Bacillus pumilus: one gene and its partner. The protein of the gene in region 1 interacts with the protein of each later gene in a pairwise test. Links are inferred from orthologs where the notes say so. Each region holds a gene or a part of one and is shown on either strand. Other genes may lie near its edges.

The links.
Region 2: the proteins of ftsA (region 1) and ezrA interact in binary tests that used the Bacillus subtilis proteins (3 or more experiments, as listed by UniProt). The link is inferred for Bacillus pumilus from one-to-one orthologs.

What each region holds. Positions count from the first base shown.
Region 1 is NZ_LT906438.1:1,472,266-1,484,888, forward strand. The notes cover bases 6,415-9,341. They hold ftsA (cell division protein FtsA), read left to right. Parts: upstream 6,415-7,175; coding sequence 7,176-8,507; downstream 8,508-9,341. Other genes in these bases: CKW02_RS07455 (DUF881 domain-containing protein), read left to right, coding at 6,415-6,648; CKW02_RS07460 (small basic family protein), read left to right, coding at 6,648-7,016; ftsZ (cell division protein FtsZ), read left to right, coding at 8,541-9,341. Also shown: murD (UDP-N-acetylmuramoyl-L-alanine--D-glutamate ligase), read left to right, coding at 1-914; spoVE (stage V sporulation protein E), read left to right, coding at 974-2,074; murG (undecaprenyldiphospho-muramoylpentapeptide beta-N-acetylglucosaminyltransferase), read left to right, coding at 2,272-3,366; murB (UDP-N-acetylmuramate dehydrogenase), read left to right, coding at 3,398-4,309; CKW02_RS07445 (cell division protein FtsQ/DivIB), read left to right, coding at 4,437-5,216; CKW02_RS07450 (DUF881 domain-containing protein), read left to right, coding at 5,213-5,902; more of CKW02_RS07455, read left to right, coding at 5,923-6,414; more of ftsZ, read left to right, coding at 9,342-9,686; CKW02_RS07475 (S8 family peptidase), read left to right, coding at 9,978-12,623. UniProt on the Bacillus subtilis protein: Cell division protein that is required for the assembly of the Z ring. May serve as a membrane anchor for the Z ring. Binds and hydrolyzes ATP. Also involved in sporulation.
Region 2 is NZ_LT906438.1:2,650,284-2,666,929, forward strand. Bases 3,396-6,354 are described here. They hold ezrA (septation ring formation regulator EzrA), read right to left. Parts: upstream 5,748-6,354; coding sequence 4,044-5,747; downstream 3,396-4,043. Other genes in these bases: brnQ (branched-chain amino acid transport system II carrier protein), read left to right, coding at 3,396-3,799; hisJ (histidinol-phosphatase HisJ), read left to right, coding at 6,088-6,354. Also shown: CKW02_RS13605 (cysteine desulfurase family protein), read right to left, coding at 1-703; brnQ (branched-chain amino acid transport system II carrier protein), read left to right, coding at 904-2,247; more of brnQ, read left to right, coding at 2,456-3,395; more of hisJ, read left to right, coding at 6,355-6,903; forespore capture DNA-binding protein RefZ, read right to left, coding at 6,873-7,538; CKW02_RS13640 (GAF domain-containing protein), read left to right, coding at 7,665-8,162; rpsD (30S ribosomal protein S4), read left to right, coding at 8,462-9,064; CKW02_RS13650 (collagen-like protein), read right to left, coding at 9,245-11,197; CKW02_RS13655 (cysteine hydrolase family protein), read right to left, coding at 11,474-12,037; CKW02_RS13660 (esterase/lipase family protein), read right to left, coding at 12,316-12,894; CKW02_RS13665 (antibiotic biosynthesis monooxygenase family protein), read left to right, coding at 13,166-13,522; tyrS (tyrosine--tRNA ligase), read right to left, coding at 13,713-14,981; acsA (acetate--CoA ligase), read right to left, coding at 15,332-16,646. UniProt on the Bacillus subtilis protein: Negative regulator of FtsZ ring formation; modulates the frequency and position of FtsZ ring formation. Inhibits FtsZ ring formation at polar sites. Interacts either with FtsZ or with one of its binding partners to promote depolymerization.

The DNA of each region.
Region 1 (12,623 bases):
TTGGAACAGTTGCCAGTGAAGTCGCTGCAAATGCAGCTGGCGATGAGTGGATCGTAACAGAACTCTCTTCTTTTCAGTTAATGGGAACAGTTGAATTTAGACCTAAAATCAGCTTAATATTAAATATTTTTGATGCACATTTAGATTATCACCACACTCGTGATGAATATGAAAAAGCAAAGCAGAAAGTATTCGCACATCAACAAGAAGATGACATCGCTGTAATTAACCTAGATGATCCTTCCGTTGTAAAACTAGCAGAAGGTTCAAAAGCAAAAAAAGTGTTTTTCTCAGTGAAAGAGCCAGTAGAACATGGTGCGTTTATTCAACATGGTGCAATTTACTACATGAATGAACATATCATTGATGTAAAGGATGTTGTCCTTCCTGGTGAGCATAATCAAGAAAACATTCTGGCAGCTATTTGTGTTGTAAAAAATGCAGGCTGCTCAAATGAAGCGATCACACGCGTACTCACCACATTTGGTGGGGTGAAGCATCGTCTGCAATTTGTAGATACAATTCAGAGTCGGAAATTTTATAACGATAGCAAGGCGACCAATATACTGGCAACAACTAAAGCATTGTCAGCCTTCGAACAACCGACTATTTTATTAGCAGGTGGACTTGATCGAGGCAATGAATTTGATGAGTTGAAACCTTTTATGAAACATGTAAAAGGAATTATCACATTTGGTGAGACTGCACCTAAGTTTGTGAAGCTTGGTGAAGAGCTTGGAATACATCACGTAAAACATGTCGATAATGTTGAACAAGCAGTACCTGCGGCGTTTAACATATCTGAAGAAGAAGACGTGATTTTATTATCTCCGGCTTGTGCAAGCTGGGATCAACATAAAACATTTGAAGAACGTGGAGACATGTTTGTAAACGCCGTGCATATGCTTAAATAAGGGCTTGTCTCTCATATGACTGACAGCCCAAATGAAATTATGCTTGGGGTGTCGGTCTCTTGACGAATAAGAAAACTTCTCCGGATTTTTTGCTTGTTGTCATTACGTTACTTTTATTGACGATTGGTTTAATTATGGTGTACAGCGCTAGTGCAGTGTGGGCATCGTATAAATTTGATGATTCGTTTTATTTTGCAAAAAGACAGCTTTTGTTTGCCGGAATCGGAGTTATCGCAATGTTTTTCATTATGCGAGTCGATTATTGGACGTGGCGGACTTGGTCAAAGATATTGATTGCTGTTTGTTTTCTCCTTTTGCTGCTTGTACTTATTCCTGGTATCGGTATGGAGAGAAATGGATCAAGAAGCTGGATCGGTGTCGGTGCGTTTAGTATTCAGCCCTCTGAATTTATGAAGCTTGCGATGATTGCGTTTCTTGCAAAATTCTTATCTGAAAAGCAAAAAAATATCACATCCTTTCGAAAAGGTTTTGCCCCAGCTTTAGGCATTGTATTTTCTGCATTTGCCATCATCATGCTTCAACCGGATCTGGGAACAGGAACGGTGATGGTTGGAACCTGTATTATTATGATATTTGTTTCAGGTGCGAGAATTGCTCACTTTATATTTCTCGGTCTTATAGGGCTCAGCGGGTTTGCTGCACTTGTCTTATCAGCACCCTACCGAATAAAACGAATTACATCTTATTTAAATCCTTGGGAAGATCCACTAGGCAGTGGGTTTCAAATTATTCAGTCCTTATACGCTGTTGGTCCAGGTGGTCTGTTCGGAATGGGACTTGGTCAAAGTAGACAAAAATTCTTCTATTTACCTGAGCCCCAAACGGACTTCATCTTTGCGATATTGTCTGAAGAGCTTGGCTTTATAGGGGGATCACTCATTTTACTCCTCTTTAGTGTTCTATTATGGAGAGGCATACGAATAGCACTTGGAGCCCCAGACTTATATGGGAGTTTCCTAGCAGTTGGTATTATTTCAATGGTTGCCATTCAAGTAATGATTAACATCGCAGTTGTCACTGGACTTATTCCTGTGACAGGTATCACGCTCCCATTCCTTAGTTATGGCGGCTCATCATTGACATTAATGCTGATGGCGATTGGCGTACTTTTGAATGTCAGCAGGTACGCAAGATATTAGCGTGCTGAAGCTAATGAAACCATGTTGACGTTTATTTTGCAAAAGTATAAAAAAATGATTTGAAGAGTGAAAATGACAGTTTTTGTTTCGAAAACGTTTATTTTGACTCTTCTTTACAGGTTTTAATGGAGCCCTGTTGTTTAAAACAGGGTTTATACTTTGTTCAGAGCAGAAAAAAATTGAGGGGAAATGGTATAATGCGTATAGTAATCAGTGGAGGCGGAACAGGCGGACATATTTATCCGGCCTTAGCCTTTATTAAAGAAGTGAAAAGACTGCATCCTGATGTGGAATTTTTATATATCGGTACTGAAAATGGACTTGAAAAGAAAATTGTAGAAAGAGAAAATATCCCTTTCAAGGCAATAGAAATTTCAGGTTTTAAACGAAAGCTTTCCTTTGATAACGTCAAAACGGTGATGAGATTTTTAAAAGGCGTTCAAAAAAGCAAATCTTACTTAAAAGAATTCAAGCCTGATGCGGTTATTGGAACAGGCGGTTATGTGTGTGGGCCTGTTGTTTATGCGGCTTCTAAGCTGAAGATCCCGACCATTATACACGAACAAAACAGCCTGCCTGGTATTACAAATAAGTTCCTAGCGAGATATGTTAATAGGGTAGCCATATGCTTTGATGAGGCAAAGGCACATTTTCCTTCTGAAAAGGTTGTATTTACGGGAAACCCTAGAGCCTCTGAAGTCGTCTCTATAAAAGAGGGGAAATCTCTTAAAGAATTCGGGCTCGATGAAAAGAAAAAAACGGTTCTTATTTTCGGCGGGAGTCGAGGTGCTGCTCCTATCAATAGAGCAGTGATCGAAATGCAAGATGATTTAAAGGCTAAAAACTACCAGCTTTTATATATCACAGGTGAGGTTCATTATGAAAAAGTGTTGAATGAACTAAAGGAAAAAGGTGCAGCACCTAATATGATCACCAAACCTTTCTTGCATCAAATGCCAGAGTACCTGAAATCGATCGATGTGATTGTTGCAAGAGCAGGAGCTACAACAATTGCTGAAGTAACGGCTCTTGGAATCCCAACCATTTTTATTCCGAGCCCATACGTGACGGCAAATCATCAGGAAATCAATGCAAGATCACTTGAAAAACATGATGCTGCGATTGTTTTAAGAGAATCAGAGCTTTCAGGGGATCGTTTGCTGCATGCCATTGATGAAATTGCTGGTAATGAAGAAAAACTCAACCAAATGAGCCGTTTAACGAAAGAACTCGGAGTACCAGATGCGGCTACACGTTTATATAATGTGTTAAAAGAAATTACAACTACATGATGGAATGATATTAGGTAAGGCGGAGGGTAATATGGAGAACTTGAAGAATGAATTATTAGAAGCGCAAGTTGGTAAAGTACTTGAAAATGAGCCGCTTGCAAATCATACAACAATGAAAATAGGCGGACCAGCAGATCTTTTGATCATCCCAAAAGATATCGATGCAGTGAAAACGATCATGGATCATGTGAAAAAACACCATACGAATTGGACGGTCATTGGAAGAGGATCTAATTTACTTGTCCTTGATAAGGGAATTCGAGGAGTTGTCCTAAAGTTAGGTGCTGGACTGGATCACCTAACTGTAAATGATGAAGAAATTACAGTCGGCGGCGGCTACTCTGTCGTAAGGCTCGCGACATCACTTAGTAAACAGGGGCTTTCAGGACTGGAATTCGCAGCTGGTATTCCGGGATCTATTGGAGGCGCTGTTTATATGAACGCAGGTGCACATGGATCTGATATCAGTAAGATTCTTGTGAAAGCCAGAATCTTATTTGAAGATGGAAGCATCGAGTGGCTCACAAATGAACAAATGAATTTTAGCTATCGAACGTCAGTCCTACAAAAGGAACGACCTGGCATTGTTTTAGAAGCTGTGTTTAAGCTCAAGCAGGATGACCGCGAAAAAATCACAAAGAAGATGCAGCAAAATAAAGATTATCGTAAAGAAACTCAGCCTTATAACCGGCCATGTGCTGGCAGTATTTTTCGAAATCCGCTGCCTGAATATGCAGGACAGCTTGTAGAAAAAGCGAATTTAAAAGGATACCAAATCGGCGGAGCTAGAATTTCTGATATGCACGGCAACTTTATTGTCAACGCTGGTGGAGCGACTGCTCAAGACGTGCTGGACTTAATTCAGTTCATCCAAAAGAAAATTAAAGAAGACTACAACGTAGAGATGCATACAGAAGTAGAAATTATCGGTGAAGAAAATTAACAGCTAGTTTTTATGAATGATGGCATCTGAGGAAAACAAACGGCATGAAAGAATGCCGTTTGTTTTCTCATCAAAATGATGACCCAAAGGTGTGGACAAGCAGCTTTGAATGAGGTGAAGAGTATATATGCGGCCTGATCATGAAAATGAAAAGATCGTCAATATAGAAGAGCGAATTCCTAAAATTAAAGAACAAAGGAAGCAAAAAGCGAATCGGAGACTGATCTCTTTTATACTACTGTTTTTTATCATGGTTTTAATTATTATTTATTTGCAGACACCTATCAGCAAAATTTCTTCTTTAACCATCACAGGTAACGAGCATGTCTCAACAAAACAGCTTGTTAAACTTTCACAAATTAAAGAAGGCGAAACAGAGTTTTGGAATTTAAATAAAGATTTAACAGCAGATCATATGAAACAAAATAAATTGATTAAAAGTGTCAGTATCAAAAAGCATTTCCCAAATAAAGTGAGTATTGCTGTCAAAGAATATGCAAATATTGCGTATCTTCAAAAAGGAAATCTATATTATGAGCTTCTTGAAAATGGGACCGCTTTACCAGAAGAAGTGACACCGAGTCATGCAGGACCTATTTTTGTCGATTGGGACAATAAGGAGAAGCTGAAGCAAACTGTTAAATCTTTAAATCAACTACCAGCCTCTATTCAGGAGCTCATCTCAGAAATATATTATGTGCCGACCAATTCAAACAAGTGGCTAGTTAAATTTTATATGAATGACGGAAACACTGTGATTGCATCAATTAAAACATTCGGTGATAAAATGAAAACCTATCCAGCCATTGTAAAAGAACTTTCATCATCTGAAAAAGGCACAATCCATATGGAAGTCGCTACGTATTTCGAAGCGTTTAAATCTAAGAAAAAGGAAGATGAGCGTTGAGAGGCAAAACAGTTATATTCTCGATTGTCATGCTTGTTCTTGGTTTTCTGATTTCTTTTTCATACCAATATACAAAGCAGCATCAGGCAGATGTCATTCGAACAGAGCAATGGAAAAAAGAATACTCTCTGAAAAGTCAGCTCACAACGCAAGAAAAGGCGAATCAGAAACTCGAAAAAGAATTATATAGTCTTCAATCAAAGGTACAAGCAACGGAGTCCAATTTGAAAAATGAAAAAGAGCAATATTTTAATGTGCTGGAAGATGTTGAGAAATATAGAATGTTTACAGGAGAGATCGGTGTAAAAGGAAAAGGGGTAAAAGTGTCTCTTGAAGATGCATCTTATATCCCGAGTGGACAAAATGTTAATAATTACATTGTGCATGAGAGCCACATTTTTCATGTGATAAACGAACTATTTATATCAGGGGCTTCTGCTGTATCTATTAATGGGCAAAGAATCACACACCAATCATACATACATTGTAACGGTCCAGTTGTCACAGTAGATGGTGTTCAGCATCCAGCACCATTTGTCATATCTGCTATTGGTGATCCAGCTGTGTTAATACCTGCTTTAAATATTGCAGGGGGAGTGGTCGATCAGCTGACAAGTGATCACATTTCAATGACGATCGAGAAAACGGATATTCGTATGAACCCTCTTTTAAGAAACAAAGATTAAAAGTGAAAAGGTGAGTGGTGTTGAGGAAAAAGAAGCCTTTACTTAGTTTAACAGCTTTAATGATCATATTTGGCATCATGGTCTCCATCCAATTTAATTCCTTACAAAAGCCCAAAGTTCGTGATACTCGTGATGTGTGGGAACTGAGAGAGGATTTATCTGCATCTAAAAGTAAGGAATTGGATTTGCTCAAAGAAATTGATAAATACGACGAGATGCTAAAAAAATATGGTCATCAAGGAGACCGATCAAAAGAAGCACAATTAACAAAAACATTAAAGGATTTAAAAGAAAAGGCTGGTTTTACAGAAGTGGAAGGGGAGGGGATTGAAATTGAAATATCTCAGCTTTTTTCCAAGGACCTTACCGGAGAAGAAGTGAAAAATATCCCACCTGATCTTCTGAAAAAGTTAATGAATGAAGCCAATATGTTTGGGGCAAAACATATTTCCATCAATGATCGCCGTGTCATTAATACAAGTGTCATTCGAGATATTAATGGCACGACAAAAATGGATGGCTACAGCCTAGATAGTGATGAAGTCACCATTAAAATAATTAGTGAGCAGGCTGACAAATTATACAGCCGTTTAAATGTATCAGATATTGGTGATTTGTTTGCTCAGGAAAACTTCAGCTTGAGTATGAGCCAGCCGAAGAAAAAAATCCACTTAAAAGCATATGACGGTGCAATTCAAGTAAACGAATTGAAGCCTCTTGACGATGTAAAGGAGGGAAAATCTTAATGTGGCTTCCTGTACTTGGCTTAATCATAGGAGTTGCGATCGGTTTCTTAACTAATTTTACGATACCGAATGAGTATTCTAATTATCTTTCCCTCGCTGTACTTGCTGCGCTTGATACATTGATTGGTGGAATCCGGGCACATCTGCAAGGGGCATACGATGAACTAGTGTTTGTATCAGGCTTCTTCTTTAATATTATACTGGCAATAAGTTTAGCTTTTCTGGGCGTCCATCTTGGTGTAGACTTGTACTTAGTCGGAATGTTTGCATTCGGCGTTAGATTGTTTCAAAATATAGCAGTTATTAGAAGAATTCTCCTAACAAAATGGACAATTTCTAGAGAAAAAAAGAAAAAAAGTGAGTCATAAAAAAGGATATACATATGATGTAACGAATATTTTCAGTAATCCTAATAAAAAATGTTGATTTTTTAAGTTTTGTTACACACTTGTAAAAACACATTCATTGTATTGTTGTTCAGCAAATAATAGAATAGAAAGTATTGATATGTGAGGAGGTGCCATAGAATGAACAACAATGAAATTTACGTCAGCCTTGACATCGGTACATCCAATATAAAAGTCATCGTCGGAGAAATGGCGGATGATTCGCTTAACATTATAGGTGTTGGAAATGTCCCTTCAGAGGGGTTAAAAAAAGGGTCGATTGTTGATATAGATGAGACAGTTCATTCTATTAGACAAGCATTTGAACAGGCTGAGAGAATGGTAGGTTTTCCTTTACAAAAGGCGATTGTCGGAATTAACGGAAACCACATTCATATTCAGAATACGAGCGGCGTAGTCGCAGTATCTAGTGAAAACAAAGAAATACATGCTGAAGATGTGAGACGTGTCTTAGATGCTGCACAAGTAGTATCTATTCCTCAAGAACATCTCGTCGTAGACGTGATTCCGAGACAATTTATCGTCGACGGAAGAGATGAGATCACAGATCCGAAAAAAATGCTTGGTGTTCGGCTAGAGGTGGAAGGATCGTTAATTACAGGTTCTAAAACGATTCTACATAACTGGCTCCGATGTGTAGAAAGAGCTGGAATTGAAATACTGGATATATGCTTGCAGCCACTCGCATCGGGCTCGGCAGCATTATCGAAAGATGAAAAAAATCTTGGGGTAGCTCTTGTCGATATTGGCGGCGGATCTACAACGATTTCCGTATTTGAAAACGGGCATCTCTATTCTACTCACAGTATCCCTTTGGGCGGAGAGAACATAACAAAAGATTTGTCTATAGGACTTAGAACTTCCACTGAAGAAGCTGAACGAATCAAAAAACAATTTGGGCATGCGTTTTATGATGAGGCATCGACTGAGGAGACATTTGAAGTTTCTGTGATCGGTACCGATCAAAAACAAACGTATACACAAATTGATGCGGCTAACATTATTGAAGCGCGGCTGGAAGAAATCCTGCTCTTTGTGGCAGAGGAATTAAGAAATATGGGTGTCCATGATTTGCCTGGTGGATTCGTTCTAACAGGTGGACAGGCAGCCATTCCAGGTATCCTTTCTCTTGCACAAACAGTCTTGCAAAACAATGTCAGGATTGCAAGTCCGAATTATATCGGGGTGAGAGAGCCTCAATATATGACAGGAGTGGGTCTGATCCATTTTGCTTATCGCAATGCAAAGATTCAGGGCAGACAAGTTGGATTCCAAATGCCAGATGAGGCGTTTCATGAAGTAGGCGCATCCATGGAGCCGGTTTCTTCTGCACCACAAGTGAAAGAAGCGCAGCCAAGACCGAAAGTAAAACAAAAAGCACAACAAGCACAACAAGAGACAAATAAAAAACCGGGCAAAATGAAAAAACTATTTAATATGTTCTGGGAATAGAATTAGATTTTCGACGGATTAGGAGGATTCAGCATGTTGGAGTTTGAAACAAATATAGACGGCCTAGCATCAATTAAAGTAATCGGAGTAGGTGGCGGCGGGAATAACGCTGTCAACCGAATGATTGAAAATGACGTACAAGGTGTCGATTTTATTGCAGTCAATACTGATGCACAGGCGTTAAATCTATCAAAAGCAGAAACTAAAATGCAAATCGGTGCTAAGCTGACAAGAGGGCTTGGAGCAGGTGCGAATCCTGAAGTCGGTAAAAAAGCTGCTGAGGAAAGCAAAGAGCAGATTGAAGAAGTATTAAAAGGCGCAGACATGGTCTTCGTTACAGCTGGTATGGGCGGTGGAACTGGTACGGGTGCTGCACCTGTCATTGCAAAAATCGCAAAAGATTCTGGTGCATTGACAGTTGGAGTTGTGACTCGTCCTTTCACATTTGAAGGAAGAAAGCGTCAGCTTCAAGCAGTTGAAGGAATTGCTTCTATGAAAGAAGCCGTTGACACATTAATCGTGATTCCAAACGATCGCTTGCTTGAAATTGTTGATAAAAACACGCCAATGCTGGAAGCATTCCGCGCGGCAGATAACGTGCTTAGACAAGGTGTTCAAGGGATTTCAGATTTAATTGCAACACCAGGTCTGATTAACCTTGACTTTGCTGACGTGAAAACCATCATGTCCAATAAAGGTTCAGCTCTTATGGGTATTGGTGTCGCAACAGGTGAAAACCGTGCTGCGGAAGCCGCGAAGAAAGCCATTTCCTCACCACTTCTAGAAACAGCAATCGATGGTGCTCAAGGTGTCATCATGAACATTACGGGTGGAACGAACCTAAGTCTTTATGAAGTGCAAGAAGCGGCGGATATTGTGGCTTCTGCATCTGACGAAGATGTAAACATGATTTTCGGGTCTGTCATCAATGATAACTTGAAGGATGAAATTGTGGTGACTGTGATCGCTACTGGATTTATTGAGCAAGAACCAGAAGTGACAAAATCACAAAGAAACCCATTAGGACAAGGATTAAAGCAAAATCAATCCATTCCTCAAAAACGTGAAGTAAAACGTGAGGAACATCAACAGCCATCATCTCAGCCAAGACAAAATACACAATCAAGTGATGATACGCTAGACATTCCAACGTTCTTACGCAACCGCAATAAACGCTAATCGAGTATAGCTTAACCCCTTCCATTGGAAGGGGTTTTTTTATGTCTCAACTTATAAGGGTTTCTAATCAAAAAGTCATAAATACGTGAAAGCTACTTCAATTTCCATATGTAATTTGACTTATGGTGTTTAAGAAAAAAGAATCATTTTTACTCCCTCTTACAAAAAACGACAAAATGATGAACTTTATTTGACTACATTAAATAGAACACCATGAATCTTGTCATGAACAACAGAAGGAAAGGAGTGGGACCTATACTCTGTTTGGACATTTGAGGAGGAGGGATTTGATTGAAATTGAAGTTTCGCAAGACCGCAGGCTATCGTTTGATGAGTCTTTTGGTGATTGGTACTTTAACGATGACAAGCTTTGGGACGGTTCAAGCAACATCGACTTCTACCTCATATCAGGAGGAAGCTGTCTCCTCTAAGACTACAAAAGCAAAGATCTCATCTAGATTAATGAAGCAGTTTCAGCAGGATGATCAGGTGACTTTTTTAATCAAAATGAAAGAGCAAACAAATACGCAAAATGTGGCGAAGGAAGCGGTGATCAAAGCCAAAAAACAGAAATTAACAGCGGCTAAAACGCAATACACAAAAAGATCAGCTGTCGTATCCGAATTAAGAGCAACGTCTGAAAAGACGCAGGAAGCGCTCCTTACGTATTTACAAAAGGAACAAAAGAAAAAGCAAGTGAAGGAGATTCATTCGTACTATATTGTGAATGGTTTAGCGGTGACGGGAACGAAAGAAGTCATGGAAAAGGTGGCTGCCTTCCCAGAAGTAGATCAAGTGTTGCCAAATGAAACCCGTCAAATTCACCGGCCGGTTGATTTGAAGACGAAGCAGAAAAAACAAATGAAAGCAGTAGGTGGAGTCGAGTGGAACATTTCTCAAGTTCATGCTCCAGAAGCGTGGGCTTTAGGTTATGACGGTACTGGTACAGTTGTGGCAAGTATTGATACAGGAGTGGAATGGGATCATCCTGCTTTAAAGGAAAAATACCGCGGATTTGATCCAGCACATCCGAATGAACCAACTCATGAATTCAATTGGTACGATGCTACGACAGGATCTGAAGCGCCATATGATGATTTAGAGCATGGTACACATGTAACGGGAACGATGGTTGGCTCTGAGCCAGATGGAAAGAATCAAATCGGAGTCGCACCGGGCGCAAAATGGATTGCGGTGAAAGCTTTCTCAGAAGATGGTGGGACAGATGCTGATCTGCTTGACGCAGGTGAGTGGATTTTAGCACCAAAAGATGAGGCCGGCAACCCGCATCCAGAAAAGGCACCAGATGTTGTCAATAATTCTTGGGGAGGTGGACCTGGCCTAGATGATTGGTATAAAGATGTCGTCAATACTTGGAGAGCGGCGGACATCTTCCCAGAGTTTTCAGCTGGCAATACCGATTTATTCAACCCTGGTGGTGAAGGATCTATTGCGAATCCTGCGAACTATCAAGAGGTCTTTGCAACGGGTGCTACGGATCAAGATAACAAATTGGGGTCTTTCTCGCTGCAAGGTCCGTCTCCATATGGTGGCATGAAACCAGACATTGCCGCCCCAGGGGTAAACATTCGTTCATCCATTCCTGGGAAAGGGTATGAGGATGGCTGGAATGGGACGTCGATGGCTGGTCCGCATGTTTCAGCTGTTGTGGCTCTTCTTCGCCAAGCACAGTCAGATCTTTCTGTTGAAGAGATTGAACAAATTCTGATTGATACAGCGAAGCCGTTAACTGATCAGCAATTCCCGGAATCCCCAAACAATGGCTATGGGGCAGGTTTAGTTGATGCAAGAGAGGCGATTACGGCATTAACAGATGGAATTGGCATGATTGAAGGACAGGTGACAAACGAAGATGTTCATTTAGATGATATGAAAATAACAGATCAAGCCTTGACTCAAAAAGATAAGGCGGTACACCCACATAAGAAGCCTGCGAACATAAAAGAATTGAAAAAGGAAAAAAATCTAGCTGGTCCGTCCATCAAAGCTCTTCCAATGAAAGCGGAAATTAGTGTTCTTGAAAGCGGCAAGTCAACGTACACAGATGAAGCGACAGGGAGATATCAGCTTCCTCACAGTGCAGGAAAATTCACAGTGAAAGCGGAAGCTTACGGATTTGAATCACGCACACAAACCGTCCATATTTCTTCAAATAAAACGGCAGAGGCGAATTTCGCCTTACAGCCACTAAAGAAACGAACGATATCTGGCACAATTGCCAACGAAACAACGGGTGAAAAGATAAAGGATGCCACGGTTTATCTTGTAGAGGATGCGAAAATTAAGCCGGTGAAAACAAATGAATCTGGCGAATTTTCTCTTGAGGCATTGAGCGGTGTCTATACCGTCAAAGTATTTGCCAAAGGATTTAAAGGATATTCTTTTACAGCAGATGTGACAGAAAAGCCAGTTGGAAAAAACATTCAGCTAGAGCCATTCATCGGCTTTGCTGGGGAAATTGGCTACGATGATGGAACAGCTGAAAATGCTAGAGCCTTCTATGATCCTGGCAATGGCTGGGCTGTGAAGTTTTCATTAGAAAAGGGGAAGAAACAAGCGCAACTCACAGGAGGGCTTTTCCGTTTCTGGTCATCAGAGTGGCCAGCTCCTGGAGGGAATGAATTTGCAGTTGAAGTGTATGACGCTTCTGGGAAGAACGGAGCTCCAGGGGAGAAAATGGCAGGACCTCTAAAAGCAAAAGCGCTGCGTAATGGGGAATGGACAAAAGTAGATTTAGAAGATCAAGCCATTACGGTGGATGGAGATTTCTATCTTGTCTATATTCAAACGAAAAAGAATACGGAATCTCCAGGGCTTGCAACTGATGAAGATGGACCAAATGCTGAAAGAAGCTGGCAGCTGACAAGCGGTGCATTTTCTCCTTCTCCAAAAGAAGAGGGAAATTATATGATTCGT
Region 2 (16,646 bases), 1.2 Mb from region 1 along the record:
AACGTAGGCCTAATTCCTGCTCTCCTCCTGTGATAAAAGGGGCAAGCACTACACCTTTCTTTGAAAAGAGCGCTCCTGTGCCTTTTAAGCCATGAATTTTATGGCCAGATATCGTCAAAAGATCCACATCCAGTTGTTTATTAAGTGCTACTCTGCACATTCCCTGCACCCCGTCGACATGAAATAGGGCATTTTCAGCATGCTCACGAATCATGCCAGCAGCTTCTTCAATTGGCTGGGTGGCACCCGTTTCGTTATTGACGTGCATCATGCTGACAAGCACTGTATCAGGGCGAAGCACTTCTTTTAAATGATTCATATCTGCATGGCCATGCTCATTTACTTGAATATAGGAGATGTCAAAACCAAATAAAGCCTTCAGCTGTTCAAACGATTCGATGACAGACGGGTGTTCAATTGCTGTTGTCACAATATGTTTCCCCCGATTCATTTTGGCGAGAGCTGCTCCTTTAATGGCGATGTTATTTGCTTCTGTTGCACCAGAAGTAAAAATAACCTCATATTGTTTCAAACCTGTATAGTGAAGGATTTGTTTTCTCGTTTCACTTAGCAAGCGGCTCGCATCAATTCCAAGCTGATGTAGCGAAGACGGATTCCCAAAAAAACGTTCACTCACTTGCTGATATACTTGTAAAACCTCAGGGTACGGTTTTGTTGTTGCACTATTATCGAGATAAATCATACTTGGACTCCTTACAAAAAGCTTTAAAAATAAATGCATTTATATGTTACCATAATGAAGTCAGACAGAGAATTTTCTGAAAATGGCAGTTGACAACTTTTCATTTTCACTATATCATGCATAGTGCAATTGGCACATAAACACCTAAATTGTCAGAATATTTAAATTTAGCACATTACATTGGATAAGGAGGAACTATTTTGAAAAATAGTTTAAGTATAAAAGAGACATTAGCCATTGGTTTAATGCTTTTTGCATTATTCTTTGGCGCAGGAAATATGATTTTCCCGCCTGTCCTTGGACAATATGCAGGTGAGAATGTTTGGCTTGCTATCGGTGGATTTTTACTCACAGGAGTTGGTCTTCCGCTTCTAGGAGTTATTGCTATTGCCCTTACAGGTACCGGTGCAAAAGGCCTTGCGGATAAAGCCCATCCTATATTTGGAACCATTTTCACTGTCATTCTGTATTTATCCATAGGACCATTTTTTGCTATCCCGCGAACAGGTACGGTTTCTTACGAGATTGGTTTAGCACCGTTTCTGTCTGAAACACAAACCTCTTCATGGGTACCGCTTTTCTTATTCACCCTTGTGTTTTTCACGATTACGTATCTGCTCGCTTTGAACCCTTCAAAGCTTGTTGATCGAATCGGCAAAGTGTTGACACCTATCTTATTAACGGTCATTGCAATTATTGTATTTAAAGCCATAGCTACACCGATGGGAATAATCGGTGCGCCTGATGCGACTTATAAAGCAAACCCTCTCTTCACTGGGTTTTTAGAGGGCTATAAAACAATGGATGCTCTCGCTTCTCTCGTATTTGGAATCGTTGTTGTGACAGCTGTTAAAGAAAGAGGTATCACAGAGCGCAAATCTCTTGCGGCGGCCTGTATAAAAGCTGGCCTTGTTGCAGCAGCTGGACTAGCACTAGTGTATATCTCGCTTGCTTATGTCGGTGCTTCAAGTCCTGATACAACCGGAATGGTTGGGGCAAATGAAGGCGGCAAACTGCTTTCACTATCAGCAAACTTTTTATTTGGTTCTGCTGGTAACATTGTCCTTGGTGTAGCCATTTTATTTGCTTGTCTCACAACAAGTGTTGGGCTTGTCTCATCATGCGGCGAATATTTTTCAAAGCTTTTCCCAGCACTTTCTTATCGCACAGTCGTACTCATTGTTTCTTTATTTAGCACATTGGTTGCAAACCTTGGACTGGCACAAATCATCTCTCTATCGGTCCCTGTACTCGTAGCGATATATCCACTGGCAATTGTCATTATTTTATTGTCATTCCTTGACCGCTGGATTAACGGTAGACGAGTGATTTATGTAGTATCCCTCATCTTTACTGGTTTCTTTGCCATCATTGATGGATTATTAGCTGCCAAAATCAATCTCGGTGGGTTGCCTGCCTTCTCAGATGCATTCATTCCATTTTACGATTTAGGCATTGGATGGGTCGTACCAGCAATTATCGGCGCAGGTATTGGCGTACTCATCTCTATGTTGACTAGCCCGCCTAAACAGCTCGCATCATAATCATGCTTCAAACATCCCCTTCCAAAGATGAAGGGGATGTTTTTTTATTGTCCTCCATATACTAAAATAGAAAAATTCATGACTTTTGTACGAAAACACATGTTGACATCAGACGCACATCCTTTATAATTAGTGAATGTTAATGAAGAACGGTTTTAGCAACTAATTAACAGAATATTTCAACATAATATTGGAGGCTTTATATTCAATGAAGGCAACATTGTCGACGAAAGATACAGTTATTATCGGTTTTATGTTATTTGCTCTATTCTTCGGCGCGGGAAATATGATTTATCCACCAGAGCTTGGGCAATATGCTGGCACAAATGTATGGAAAGCAATGGGCGGATTTTTATTAACAGGTGTCGGTTTACCTCTTCTAGGGATTATTGCGATCGCTTTAACAGGTCGAGATGCGAAAGGATTAGCTGATAAAGCTCACCCAGCTTTTGGAACAGCGTTTACCGTCATTTTATATTTATCTATTGGGCCGCTTTTCGCTATTCCTCGTACAGGAACGGTTTCATATGAAATTGGTGCATTACCCTTTTTAGCAGGTGTACCAGCTTGGCTCTCCCTTCTTTTATTCACACTTGTCTTTTTTGGTATTACGTATTATCTTGCTCTAAATCCAACGAAGATTGTAGATCGTGTAGGGAAAGTGTTAACACCGATTAAATTTACGATCATTCTTATTATTATTGTCAAAGCCATTTTAACGCCTATGGGCGTCATTGGCACACCTGATGTATCCTATAGCAACGGATCATTTTTCAAAGGATTTTTAGAGGGCTATAAAACCATGGATGCTCTTGCTTCTATAGTGTTTGGGGTTGTTGTCATCAACGCCATTAAAGGACGCGGTGTGACAAGTAAAAAGGCACTGACATCTGCTTGTATCAAAGCAGGTCTGATTGCAGCCTGCGGATTAACATTTGTTTATCTATCTCTTGCTTATTTAGGCGCTTCAAGTACACATGCCATTGGTTTTGTTGGAGATGGTAGTAAAATCTTGGCTCAGTCTTCTCAATTCCTATTTGGCAGCTTAGGAAATATTGTGTTGGGTGCTGCGATTACGGTTGCTTGTTTAACAACAAGTATCGGCCTCGTTACATCATGCGGAGAGTATTTCTCGAAGTTACTACCTAAGCTTTCGTATAAAATGGTCGTTACACTCGTGACATTATTCAGTTTTATCATTTCGAATTTTGGACTTGCTCATATTATCGCTTTCTCTGTACCAGTTTTAACTGCGATTTATCCGCTAGCGATTGTGATCATTGTTTTGTCACTTGCTGATAAGTGGCTTGGACATAGAAGACCTGTATATGCTCTCTCTTTAATTTTAACAGGTTGCGTTAGCTTATTTGACGGCTTAGCAGCAGCGAAACTTCCAATCGATCCAATAAAAGACGTCTTCCAATCAATACTGCCTTTATATGACCTTGGCATAGGCTGGATTGTCCCTGCAATACTTGGAATCGTGATCGGATTTGTAATCTCTCTTTTCACTTCTTCTGCTTCAGAAGAGCGTCAAAAACAAGCGTCATAATATAAAAAAAGCTGAAGTCCATTGATAGGACTTCAGCTTAGATTGTTGACAAAGGGTTAAAATGATCTTTATTTTAACCCTTTGTCTTCGTTCAGCGTGATAGAAAACCTTTGAAGTCTAGGAAGGACGAGCACTGGCGCGGAGCGAATTTGACATTCGTGAGCACCAGCGCGCAGGACTGACAACGAATGCGAGGGTTTGTCTACACGCTGAGCTGAAGTCCATTGATAGGACTTCAGCTTTTTTATTGATGCTGATACTCTTTTTCTTGCTGAGCTAACAGCTTTTGAACAGCTCCGGGTGATGCTTTTTCAACAGCCGCTGCTGCTATATCAAATGATCCGTTGTAATCATAGGCGTAAAATCTTCGTTCAGCCTCTTTCAATTGTTCTGAAAGAATGTGGTTTTGACTTCTAAAACGATTGCCATATTGAATGATTCGTTCAATTTGATCCACTTTACCAAGCATTTCTTCTGTCTCATCCACAACATTTTTGACTGTGTCAGAGGCATCTTTTAATTGCTGATTTACTGCCGGCATGTTGAGTGGCAGGTTTTCCAGCTGCTCGTGCACTTGATGAATCATCTCCTGCGCTTTTTCAGCCCGCTCTTTCATCTCAGCAGGTACACCTGGAATATTGCTTTTATGCAGCTGGCGTACTGTATCTGTCAGCATAGTTTTAAGCTCAGTCAGTGTTTCTCTCGCCTGTAATTCTTCTTTTCTTAACGATTGGAGATGACCTTTAAATGTGTCATGCAATGCTTTTGCATCCTCGATAAAGGTGTCCAGCTGATTGATTTCATCCATTAATAATGAATACGCCACGTGATCACGATCAAGCTTCTCGCGGATTTGTTTCATCAGCTTTTCAATTTCTTCTAAACGTTTTTCGAATGCTTTCTGTTGATCGAGTTCTCCTGCTGTCAGCTTGTAGCTTTCTTTCACAAGAGCCGTTTCTGCCTTTGTTTGTGTATGATCTTGCTCGAGCTTTTCGAATGCTTCTGTGAGCTCAGGCATTCTGCTTTTGATTTCCTGACCTGCTTCTACTTCCGCCTCCAGCTGATCATACAGCGTCTCAATCGCATCATCGATCATTTGCAGAATGCTTGATGCCTCTTCTAAATTGAGTTCATCAATGAGCAATTTTTCTGCCCTCGCAAGCTGTTTGTTTAAAGTCTCCATCTCTTTCGTGATCTGAATGTGCTCCAGCTTGTAGCCTTTTTCTGACATTTCTTGATATCCGTCTTTCAGCTTCGTCAGCTGACCTGGTACGGTTTGTTTGCAGTCTGCAATAAGCTTTGGTACATCATTGATATATAGTTGAAGCTGGTCGAGTCTGCGGTCTTGCTCAAGCAAAATCTTTCTTGCTTTCATGTAGTTTCCGTTTTCTGTTTCTTCCTCGTACTGCTTAATCCCTTCCCAGGCCTCATCTAAGTCCTGCTCCATTTTGTCATAAAGGGTGCCATATAAATGGCTGTACGCAAGCAGATTTTTTCGAACCGTTTGATATTGCTCTTTGACCTTTTCAATGTCCTTGCGATTTTGCTCCTCGCTTGTGACAAGGTCTGCAATTTCTTTTAAAATGTCTTCAATGTTCGAATCAGCAGCACTCAGCAAATCCTCAATATGCGTTAGAACCTGCTTGGCTTTGGAGAATCGATATTTATCAGAATACTCTTCTGCGTCATATAATAGCTCCTCTACCTTTGGAAGATGGGCTGTGACGATATCGTCCCACTCTGCACGCCATCTTTCAAAAAATTGCTCTGTTTCTCCGGTCATTTTTAAGTGTTTGATTTTTGAAATTTCTTCTACAATTGATCTGTTTAAAATTTCAATTTTCCATGCTTCCAATCGGTCAATCTCTTTATATATATTTTTTCTGAGGAAATAACCGACTGAAAACAAAGCAAGCAAAATGACAATTAAACCGATGATAAACTCCATAATGAGCCCCCTTGTTGTGATCTAAGTGATGTCAGGGTAAAAGTGTCCCGAGTAGACCTGAGAACCCTTTCGTGTCCGCTTTGCATTTGTCTTTTTATAAACAGGATCGTATGTTTTCCAATACCATCCATTCACGGTTGTATGTATGTTTTTCAAGAAAGTATTTGAGCGCTTTCTATCATTTGATCACACGTATCCATGTGACCTGCTTTTATGTATGCGGAAGCTGTCGTTTTCATTGATATTATGATACCATGTAACCAGCATTTTTGGTCATGATTTTTCATTATTTTCGCTGATAAACATGACGTTTTTCAAAATATCGACAAGAGGTGACGACATGCTGAAGCAAGATGCACATCTACATACACCGTTTTGCCCTCACGGCTCGCTTGATTCTTTTCATTCTTATATTGAAAAAGCCATCAAAAAGGGATTTGATTCCATAACCTTTACCGAGCATGCCCCTCTGCCTCCATCGTTTCAAGATCCAACACCAGAGCAGGATAGTGCCATGAAGCTCCAAGAACTTGACTCGTATATAACGAAATTGGATCAGTTGAAACAGGAATACAAAGGCCAATTAATAGTAAAAACTGGGCTTGAGGTTGACTATATCAAAGAGTATGAAGAGGAAACAAGTGCCTTTTTAGACTGCTATGGTCCAGAACTAGACGATAGCATTTTATCTGTTCACTTTCTTCCTGCTGGAGATGATTATATTTGCCTTGATTTTGACGAGCATGCCTTCCAGCAGCTAATAAGCCTCTATGGCAGCATCGAAAAGGTCTATCAAAGCTACTATGACCAAATTCATTCTTCTATTCTATCATCTTTAGGTCGCTATAAGCCAAATAGAATCGGTCATATCACCCTTGTGCAGAAATTCAAACAGCTTTTCCCATTTGAGATGACATCTGCACTTTGTCAAAAGATCACCCTTTGTCTTGAAGAAACGGCAAAAAAAGGCATGTCCTTAGATTTTAATACATCAGGTCTTCGTAAAACATATGCCAGAAGTATCTATTTAGATCAATGGATGATTGATCTTGCAAAACAGAAAAAAATTCCGCTCATTTTTGGGTCTGATGCCCATCAAGCGGAAGATCTCGGATATGCTTATGATCAATTCGAAGACATCATGAGTTTTAAATGAGAATCTAATGCCGGCTTTTTGGGTTCTAGTAAATGATGAAGCGAGCGGCTCAGTTCCTTAAAATACATTTGATAGAAATAAGGCTCATTTGGATTTAAATAAAGCACCTCCATTAAATATTGCGGCTGTAAATAGGGCATCATGAGTAGTGATTTTAGCTGAATCATAAAAGAGGAGATGGAGAGCTGCTCACAAATCACATGGGTGCTTTTTCCTTTTTCAATGATGAGCTGAAACAAATATTTTTCTTTCGTTAAATAGGTCGACATAATTTCTCTAATGAGCGTCGAATCAATCGTCACCTCTCGATAAACGAAACGGGTTAATTGACGGTGCTTGTGCTGATAAGATAAAATATCAAAAACCACATGTAGTAAGCATTCTTTTGCATGACGAGTTTCCATGTGATGGATATGTGATTCAATCATGTGAATATAGCCTTCATAAAAATCGGATACGAGCTGCTCAAGCAGCCCTCCTTTTCCTTGAAAGTAATAAGAAATGTGGGCAACGTTGACGTTTGCTTCCTTCGCAATCTCACGGACAGAGGTTCCAGAAAATCCTTTTTGGTTAAAAAGTCTGATGGCAGCTTCAATAATACGGTCTTTTGTTTGCACGGTTGTTGATGCTTTCATCCGCTCACCCCTCTTCATGTGTACATACTTCAAGATGAAGGCGGAAGTTCCTTTTACAATTGCTCGACAAATCCCACATGTGAGACGCAAGTTATGTATTTTTGAGATAGAAAGTAGGAGATTTTCATGTTTCATGTCGAAAAACAGTCTGGCGATCCATCAAAAAACTATCAATTGCTCGTTAAACAGGTCGAAGCCATTACAGATGGTGAGCCTGATCTAATTGCCAACCTAGCAAATGCGGCGGCGCTATTGTATCATTCACTCCCAGAGGTCAATTGGGCAGGGTTTTATTTGGCTAAAGGCGGCGAGCTTGTGCTCGGACCGTTTAACGGACTGCCTGCATGTGTGCGTATCCCATCTGGAAAAGGCGTTTGCGGTACTGCGTTTGCAACAGGTGACGTCCAGCGTATCGCTGATGTGCACGCATTCCCTGGACATATCGCATGTGATGCAGCATCACAATCTGAAATTGTCGTGCCGCTCAAAGTAAATGGAGAGATCATTGGGGTGCTCGACATTGACAGCCCCGTGAAAGACCGTTTCAGTGAAGTAGATGAAACCTACTTAATTCAATTTACCGAGGTACTCCAAAAGGCATTATCCGCTTCTACAAATGCGTAACCTTACAAAAAAGCAGGCAAATTGTCTGCTTTTTTATTTTTCTTCGCAGACGCGAAGCATCGCCATTGCCTCTAAATAGGTTGACTTCTCCTATCCAGCGTCATATAATAGAATTTGTGTGAAATATGGCAGCCTTTTTGTTCGGCTTTTTTGTATCATTTTGTTCCTTCTATATGAAGGTGCATCTTGTAACTCCCTGCTGCTGGAGCGAGGATGCATGAAAACATAATGACGGAAAAGACAAAGAACAGACGGTTTTTATTTTTCACAAATAAAAACAAATAAGGAGGAGTCACATTATGGCTCGCTATACAGGTCCAAGTTGGAAGATTTCCCGCCGTTTAGGCATTTCATTAAGCGGAACAGGTAAGGAACTTGAAAAACGCCCTTACGCTCCAGGCCCACATGGTCCAGGACAACGCAAAAAACTATCTGAATACGGTTTACAATTACAAGAGAAGCAAAAGCTTCGTCACATGTACGGTGTCAACGAACGTCAATTCCGTACACTATTTGACAAAGCTGATAAACTTCCTGGTAAACAAGGTGAAAACTTCATGATCCTTCTTGAAACTCGCCTTGACAACCTAGTATACCGTCTTGGCCTTGCTCGTACTCGCCGCCAAGCTCGTCAGCTAGTCAACCATGGTCACATCCTTGTTGATGGAAGCCGTGTAGACATCCCATCTTTCTCTGTGAAACCAGGTCAAACGATAGCTCTTCGTGAGAAATCTCAAAACCTTGCAGTTGTGAAAGAATCAGTTGAAGTGAACAGCTTCGTTCCTGAATACCTTACTTTCGATGCTGAAAAGCTTGAAGGAACTTTCACTCGTCTTCCAGAGCGTTCTGAATTAGCGCCTGAAATCAGCGAACAACTAATCGTTGAGTTCTACTCTCGTTAATTTCATGACTCTCCAAAGAGAGGTCAAACAAACCCTAGATCCCTTGATTGTTCAAGGTGGTCTAGGGTTTTTTGTTTGCATTCTCCTATGAACAAATGAATTTAAAACATATATAGAAAACAGACTATACACAAGACGAGCACCAGACAAAACTTCTAAAAGCATTTCTACACATTGAAGTTAGTCTAATTTTTTAATAATAATAGAAGCATTCACGTTTGTTTGAGTCCCTCCTGCTAGGGTTTGAAGAGTAACTGCTGCTGCGGAAGTATGGTTTACAAGAGTAAGCGTGTCACCCGCTGCTAGAGCGAGGATTGCCTGACCGTTATTCTGTTGAGTACCAGCTCCTGACCCATAAACTGTGTTCGTCACAGGACCTCCATTTACAAATAGGGTAAATTGATTTGGCTCTACGCCAGAAACTGAAAAAGTAACCTCGTAGTTTCCTGGATTGGTGACTATAATTTGAGAAGTTCCAGGGGCATGTGTAATACCAGAAGTAATAATTCCAGTTGAGTCAAAAATCACCGGGGCCTCTAAAGCTACTGTTTCAGCACTTAGATTGTATACATATGCAAATTCAGCTAGCCCTGCTCCTGTTGCTCCCGTTGCACCTGTTGCACCTGTTGGACCGGTTACTCCTGTTGCTCCCGTATCTCCTGTTACACCTGTTGGACCGGTTGCGCCTGTTGCTCCTGCGGCACCCGTTGCACCGGTCGCTCCTGTAGCTCCCGTATCTCCTGTTGCACCTGTTGGACCGGTTGCGCCTGTTGCTCCTGCGGCACCCGTTGCTCCTGTTGCACCTGTTGCACCGGTCGCTCCTGTAGCCCCCGTATCTCCTGTTGGACCGGTTGCGCCTGTTGCTCCTGCGGCACCCGTTGCACCGGTCGCTCCTGTAGCTCCCGTATCTCCTGTTGCACCCGTTGCACCGGTTGCGCCTGTTGCTCCCGTATCTCCTGTTACACCTGTTGGACCGGTTGCGCCTGTTGCTCCTGCGGCACCCGTTGCTCCTGTGGCTCCCGTATCTCCTGTTGCACCCGTTGGACCGGTTGCTCCTGTGGCTCCCGTGGCACCTGTTGCTCCTGTTGCACCGGTCGCTCCTGTGGCTCCCGTATCTCCTGTTACACCTGTTGGACCGGTTGCTCCTGTGGCTCCCGTATCTCCTGTTACACCTGTTGGACCTGTGGCTCCTGTAGCTCCTGCGGCACCCGTTGCTCCTGTAGCTCCCGTATCTCCTGTTACACCTGTTGGACCTGTGGCTCCTGCGGCACCCGTTGCTCCTGTTGCACCGGTCGCTCCTGTGGCTCCCGTATCTCCTGTTGCACCCGTTGGACCGGTTGCTCCTGTAGCTCCCGTATCTCCTGTTACACCTGTTGGACCGGTTGCTCCTGTGGCTCCCGTATCTCCTGTTACACCTGTTGGACCTGTGGCTCCTGTAGCTCCTGCGGCACCCGTTGCTCCTGTTGCACCGGTCGCTCCTGTGGCTCCCGTATCTCCCGTTGCTCCTGTTGCACCGGTTGCGCCTGTTGCTCCTGCGGCACCGGTTGCACCGGTTGCTCCTGTGGCTCCCGTATCTCCTGTTGCACCCGTTGGACCGGTCGCTCCTATAGCTCCTGCGGCACCCGTTGCTCCTGTTGCACCGGTCGCTCCTGTGGCTCCCGTATCTCCTGTTGCACCCGTATCTCCTGTTACACCTGTTGGACCTGTGGCTCCTGTAGCTCCTGCGGCACCCGTTGCTCCTGTTGCACCGGTCGCTCCTGTTGCTCCCGTATCTCCTGTTGCACCCGTTGGACCGGTTGCTCCTGTGGCTCCCGTATCTCCTGTTACACCTGTTGGACCTGTAGCTCCTGCGGCACCCGTTGCTCCTGTTGCACCGGTCGCTCCTGTGGCTCCCGTTGCACCTGTTGGACCTGTGGCTCCTGTAGCTCCTGCGGCACCCGTTGCTCCCGTTGCTCCTGTGCCCGTGCCTGTTGCACCTGTTGGACCGGTCGCTCCTGTGGCTCCTCGAACCCCTCGTAATCCCCGTAATCCTCTTCGTCCTACAATTACTTTTGTTTCACAAATGATGCAACAATTTGATTTTGATAGTTTCTGTTTACATTTAGGGCATTTTTTATACTTATCACAACCCATCAGTTATTCATCTCCTTTATCATTATAGATATGTTACATCTATAAATACGTGCAGATAAGTTAAATATCCAAAGAATAAAGATAAGCGTAGAATAAACATAATTTGCTAGACTCAGACAAAAGCCTTTTATGAAAATTTGATTGAATTTTGCGCTAAATTTGTCTATTTTTTTCATGATGACTAGAAACTGTTCAAATCCATAAAATCTATCATAAAAAAAATCCCCTAGAATTCTAGAGGATCTTTTGTTCCATGTTTCTCTCAAGTGTGATTTTTTATTTTTCCATCAAATCACTAATCAACTGCTCTGTTGTCAGGACAGTCGCAAATTCATCGTGCAGTGTTGCAAGTGAGAGCCGATGGATCGTTTCTGGGTCAAAATATGTACCGGTTTGATCTGTTAGTCCAAAGGCGGCTGTTGCATCTGAGACTAGGTACGTATCAAAGCCAAGGTTTCCGCTCATTCTTGTTGTTGTAGATACGCAGTGCGGTGTTGTAAGTCCTGCGATCACAACAGTGTCGATCTCGTTTGATCTTAGTTGTTCCTCTAAGTTTGTGCCTATAAAGCTGCTGTTGACTTTCTTTTGGATGACCGTTTCTTCCTCTAGCGGTCTGGCAATCTCTTTGAAAAGATGCCCTTCATTTGCCGGATGAAATACAGAGTCCGGATTGTCAGCTGTATGCTGAATATGAATCACTTTCCAGCCTTCTTCTCTCCAACATGTTAATAGGCGGTTGATATTCTTCTCTGCCTCTAGATTATTCCGTTCTCCCCATTTTTCATGCTCAAACGCCTTTTGTACATCAACAATGATCAAAGCCTTTTGGTTCGTTTGCACAAACGCCCACCTCCAAAAATTCTTACTCACTACATGTAGTGTAAGGAATGGTATTCGTTTTGTACATGTTTTTATTCGGCTATGCACAATGTTTTGTCTGTTTTTGCATCAAAAAGACAAATCACACACTGGTCATGATGTAATAGATACCAATAATCGATGTACAGTTAGACAGCACCTCGCCTATTTGAACTGATTTGATCATCTTCATCTAGCAGCTGTCATATATCGCGTGACATCAAAAAAGACAGCATATACCTGCTGCCTTTTTTCATTTTTTAATTCGTATTCTGTCCTCCGCCGTTCAGCCCTTCTTTAATATAGCCTTTCACTTGGCTTGAGGTTAATAGACCGATATGGCCAACGCCATGGATCAGGACGTTTCTTGCACCAATTAAACGAGAGAGGCTATTGACGACGATGAGATCTGCCGAGCTATAGACAGATGTGTAAAGTATTTTTTGATTTGGATCTGTGCCTGGTAATGCTCTGCTTGAAACGAGTCCGTTTGCTCCACCAATCGTGACAACGTTTTCAATTTTATCTCCGCCATCAAGATTCTTAATATAGTATAACGTGTTCGCCCCGCCCATACTATGACCTACAATATCTACTTTTTTGGCACCCGTTTTGTCTAACACATCTTGGACAAATCTGGATAGACGTGGACCATTGTTGCGGTTATTACCTGTTTTGTCTATGAAATCGATAGCATATAATTGGTTTCGATCCCAGCCTTGTGTGACCAAGTAACTTTTAATTGAAGCAAAGTTATAAGAGGCACCGCCAATGCCATGCACCATCACAACCGGATTATGCTCAGCCGCCTTCACCTCTTTCGGCTGGATAAAAGCCATTGAACCAATCACCAATGCAAGCGCAACGAGAATTTGCAAACTCCTTTTCTTAAAAAGAATCACTTTCATTCCCCCTTATTCATCTTATACAACTCTATTTTATACAAGAAAAATATGTCAGAAAAGTGAACAAGGTAATGTTTATGAGATGATTTCACAGCCCTATAAATAATCAAAAAGCACCTTGGTCTCTTGTAAATCAAAACTAAAAGACTACGAGATCTATTTTCTTTCATATATAATATGAATAGACAAAAGGAGGTTCTACTAGATGCTATTGACGCAAACACCTGCTCCACCCTACTATGCCGTGATTTTTACATCAAAACGAACAAATATCGAGCAGAAAGAATACGCTGCTGCTGCTCAAAAAATGGACGAATTAGCAAAAGATCTAGACGGGTTTCTTGGAATCGAAAGTGTACGAGATGAACACGGTGTTGGGATCACTGTATCTTACTGGGATTCATTAACAGCAATCAAAGAATGGAAAGCACATACAGCACATCAGCGTGTTCAAAAAAAGGGGAAAGCAGATTGGTATGAAGCCTATACCACCCGAATTTGCAAAGTAGAACATGCTTATACAAACGAAGATTCACTCCTTGAACAAGAAGCAAGCGAATGAGAGAAAACGCCCCTGTAAAATGGTGAGCCTCTTTTATTGAATCAGCCAGCATCATCTTTCTCGTGATGAGTGATATGGATGAAGAAGTCAAAGAACTTGCAGTAGTCTTCATGTTGATTCCTACTTCTCAAAAAGAAAAGCACCTCAATGTATCCTAACATTTGAGGTGCACTTGCTGTTTCTTTAAGATTTATTTATACGTGACGAGGAAGTATTTCTTTTTCCCTCTTCTTAAGACAGTAAATTGGTTTTCAATTCGGTCTTCAGTTGACAGAACATAGTCTTTATCGGTTTGTCTCTCTCCGTTGATGGAGACAGCACCATTTGTGATGTCTTCACGTGCTTGACGCTTTGATGGAGACAGCTTTGATTCCACTAGTACATCGACAAGTGTTAACTCTTCTGTGCTACTTTTCTCCATTGATGGAACATCTTTAAAGCCTACTTTGACTTCTTCGGCTGAAAGAGATTTAATCTCGCCTTTGAATAGCGCATTTGAGATGTTGACTGCCTGTTCTAGTGATTCACGGCCATGTACAAGTGTCGTAACTTCCTCTGCTAGACGGCGCTGTGCTTCACGTTTTTCAGGTGCTGTTTGCACTTTTTCTTCGTACGATGCGATCTCTTCTTTTGATAAGAACGTAAAGTATTTTAAGTATTTCACGACGTCACGGTCATCTGTGTTGATCCAGAATTGGTAGAACTCGTATGGAGACGTTTTTTCTTTATCTAACCAGATGGCGCCGCCTTCTGTTTTACCAAACTTCGTACCGTCTGCTTTCGTGACAAGCGGCATCGTTAAACCGAATGCTTTTGCCCCTTCTGCTTCAGACTTACGGATCAGCTCAAGTCCAGATGTGATATTTCCCCACTGGTCGCTACCGCCAATTTGCAGCTTACAGTTTTCATTTTTGTAAAGGTTTAAGAAGTCTAAAGATTGCAGGATGACGTAGCTGAACTCTGTGTACGAAATCCCTGTCTCAATCCGTGAGCTGACGATATCTTTTGCCAGCATGAAGTTCACACCGAAGTTTTTTCCAATATCACGAAGGAACGTGATGACATTCATTTGGCTGATCCAGTCGAAGTTATTCACGATAACGGCTGGGTTCTCACCTGCTTCAAAATCAAGAAATTGAGAGAGCTGTCCTTTGATTTTATCTGACCACTGTTCAACAATTTCTGCTGGGTTTAGTGAACGTTCTGCTTTTTTGAAGCTAGGGTCGCCGATTAGTCCAGTTGCGCCGCCAACAAGAGCAATCGGATGATGGCCTGCTTCCTGGAATCTGCGTAATGTTAAAATTGGCAATAGGTGACCAATGTGTAAGCTGTCCGCTGTTGGGTCAAAACCGGAGTAAAGCTTGATTTTTTCTTCCGATAATAATTTTGTTAAACCTTCTTCATCTGTTTGCTGCTGAATTAATCCTCTGAACGATAACTCTTCCATCAATTGACTCATATCCAATTCTCCTTTTTTTACAATTCAACATAAAAAACGCCCCTTCGAATGAACGAAGGGACGATATATATCGCGGTACCACCCTGCTTAAAAGACATAAATCACGCCTTTTCACTTACACTGATAACGGATAGATCCGTTCTTTCACTAATCAGGACAGCATACATGCTCCTTTTCGTAAAAGCGGTTCGTGAGGGTAATTCGAATATCTCTTTGTACTGACTCGCACCAGCCGTCAGCTCTCTTGGACAGGGAAAGATGATTCTACTGAATCTCAGTCAAAACCTTTACATATTCAACTAATGTCATTTTAAACATACTTTTGATATCAAGTCAACTGATGAAAAAAATTAATCTTCCATTGTCGATAGGTCGCCAGCCGGTAAATTCAGCTCCCACGCCTTTAGCACACGTCTCATAATTTTTCCGCTTCGCGTCTTAGGCAGTTTGTCCTTAAACTCGATTTCTCTCGGTGCTGCATGTGCAGCGAGTCCTTTTTTCACAAACGTACGGATCTCTTCTTTCAGCTCATCTGTCGGCTCATATCCGCTTCTAAGCGCAATGAATGCTTTAATAATTTCGCCGCGGACCGGATCTGGTTTTCCAATGACACCAGCCTCTGCAATGGCCGGATGTTCGACCAGTTTGCTTTCCACCTCAAAAGGACCAACCCGCTCTCCTGATGTCATGATCACATCATCGACACGTCCCTGGAACCAAAAGTATCCGTCTTCGTCCATATAAGCTGAATCTCCTGAAACATACCAATCTCCCGGCATAAAGTAAGATTCATATTTTTCAGGATTGTTCCAGATCGTATGCATCATAGACGGCCAGCCTTTTTTGATGGCGAGGTTGCCCATCCGGTATGGCGGAAGTTCATTTCCGGCATTATCCACAATCGCAGCTTCTACGCCTGGAATCGGTTTTCCCATTGAACCTGGTTTGATATCCATGCATGGATAATTACAAATTAGCTGTGCACCGGTTTCCGTCATCCACCAAGTGTCATGAATTCGTTTACCAAATACAGCGTCTCCCCAGCGGATGACTTCTGGATTAAGTGGCTCACCTACACTTAACACATGACGGAGCGAGCTGAGATCATATTTTTGAATGAGGTCATCTCCTGCCCCCATTAGCATTCTAAAAGCGGTCGGTGCACTGTACCAAACGGTCACACCTAGTGATTCAATCGTTTCATACCACGTATCAGGGCTAAATCTGCCGCCTAAAATGACATTCGTCGCCCCATTTAACCACGGTGAAAAAATGCCGTACACTGTGCCTGTTACCCAGCCTGGGTCAGCTGTACACCAGTAGACATCGTCTTCTTTCAGATCAAGCACCCATTTACCAGTCTGGTCTTGCTGTACCATTGCGCCATGGACATGCAGCACACCTTTTGGCGTACCTGTCGACCCTGACGTGTAATGAAGCAGAAAGCCGTCTTTTTCATCCATCCATTCGATTTCAAGGTCCTTCGCCGCCTGCGCAAAAGCCTCTTCATAATGGATTGTCCGAACGCCATCGACGTCTTCCTTTTCACCGCCAACAATGATGACAGATTCAAGTTTCGGAAGCTCTGCAAATGGAATTCGTTCAAGCAGATCCGGCGTTGTCACAATGACCTTCGCCTCGCTATTTTCTAAACGGTCTTTGACC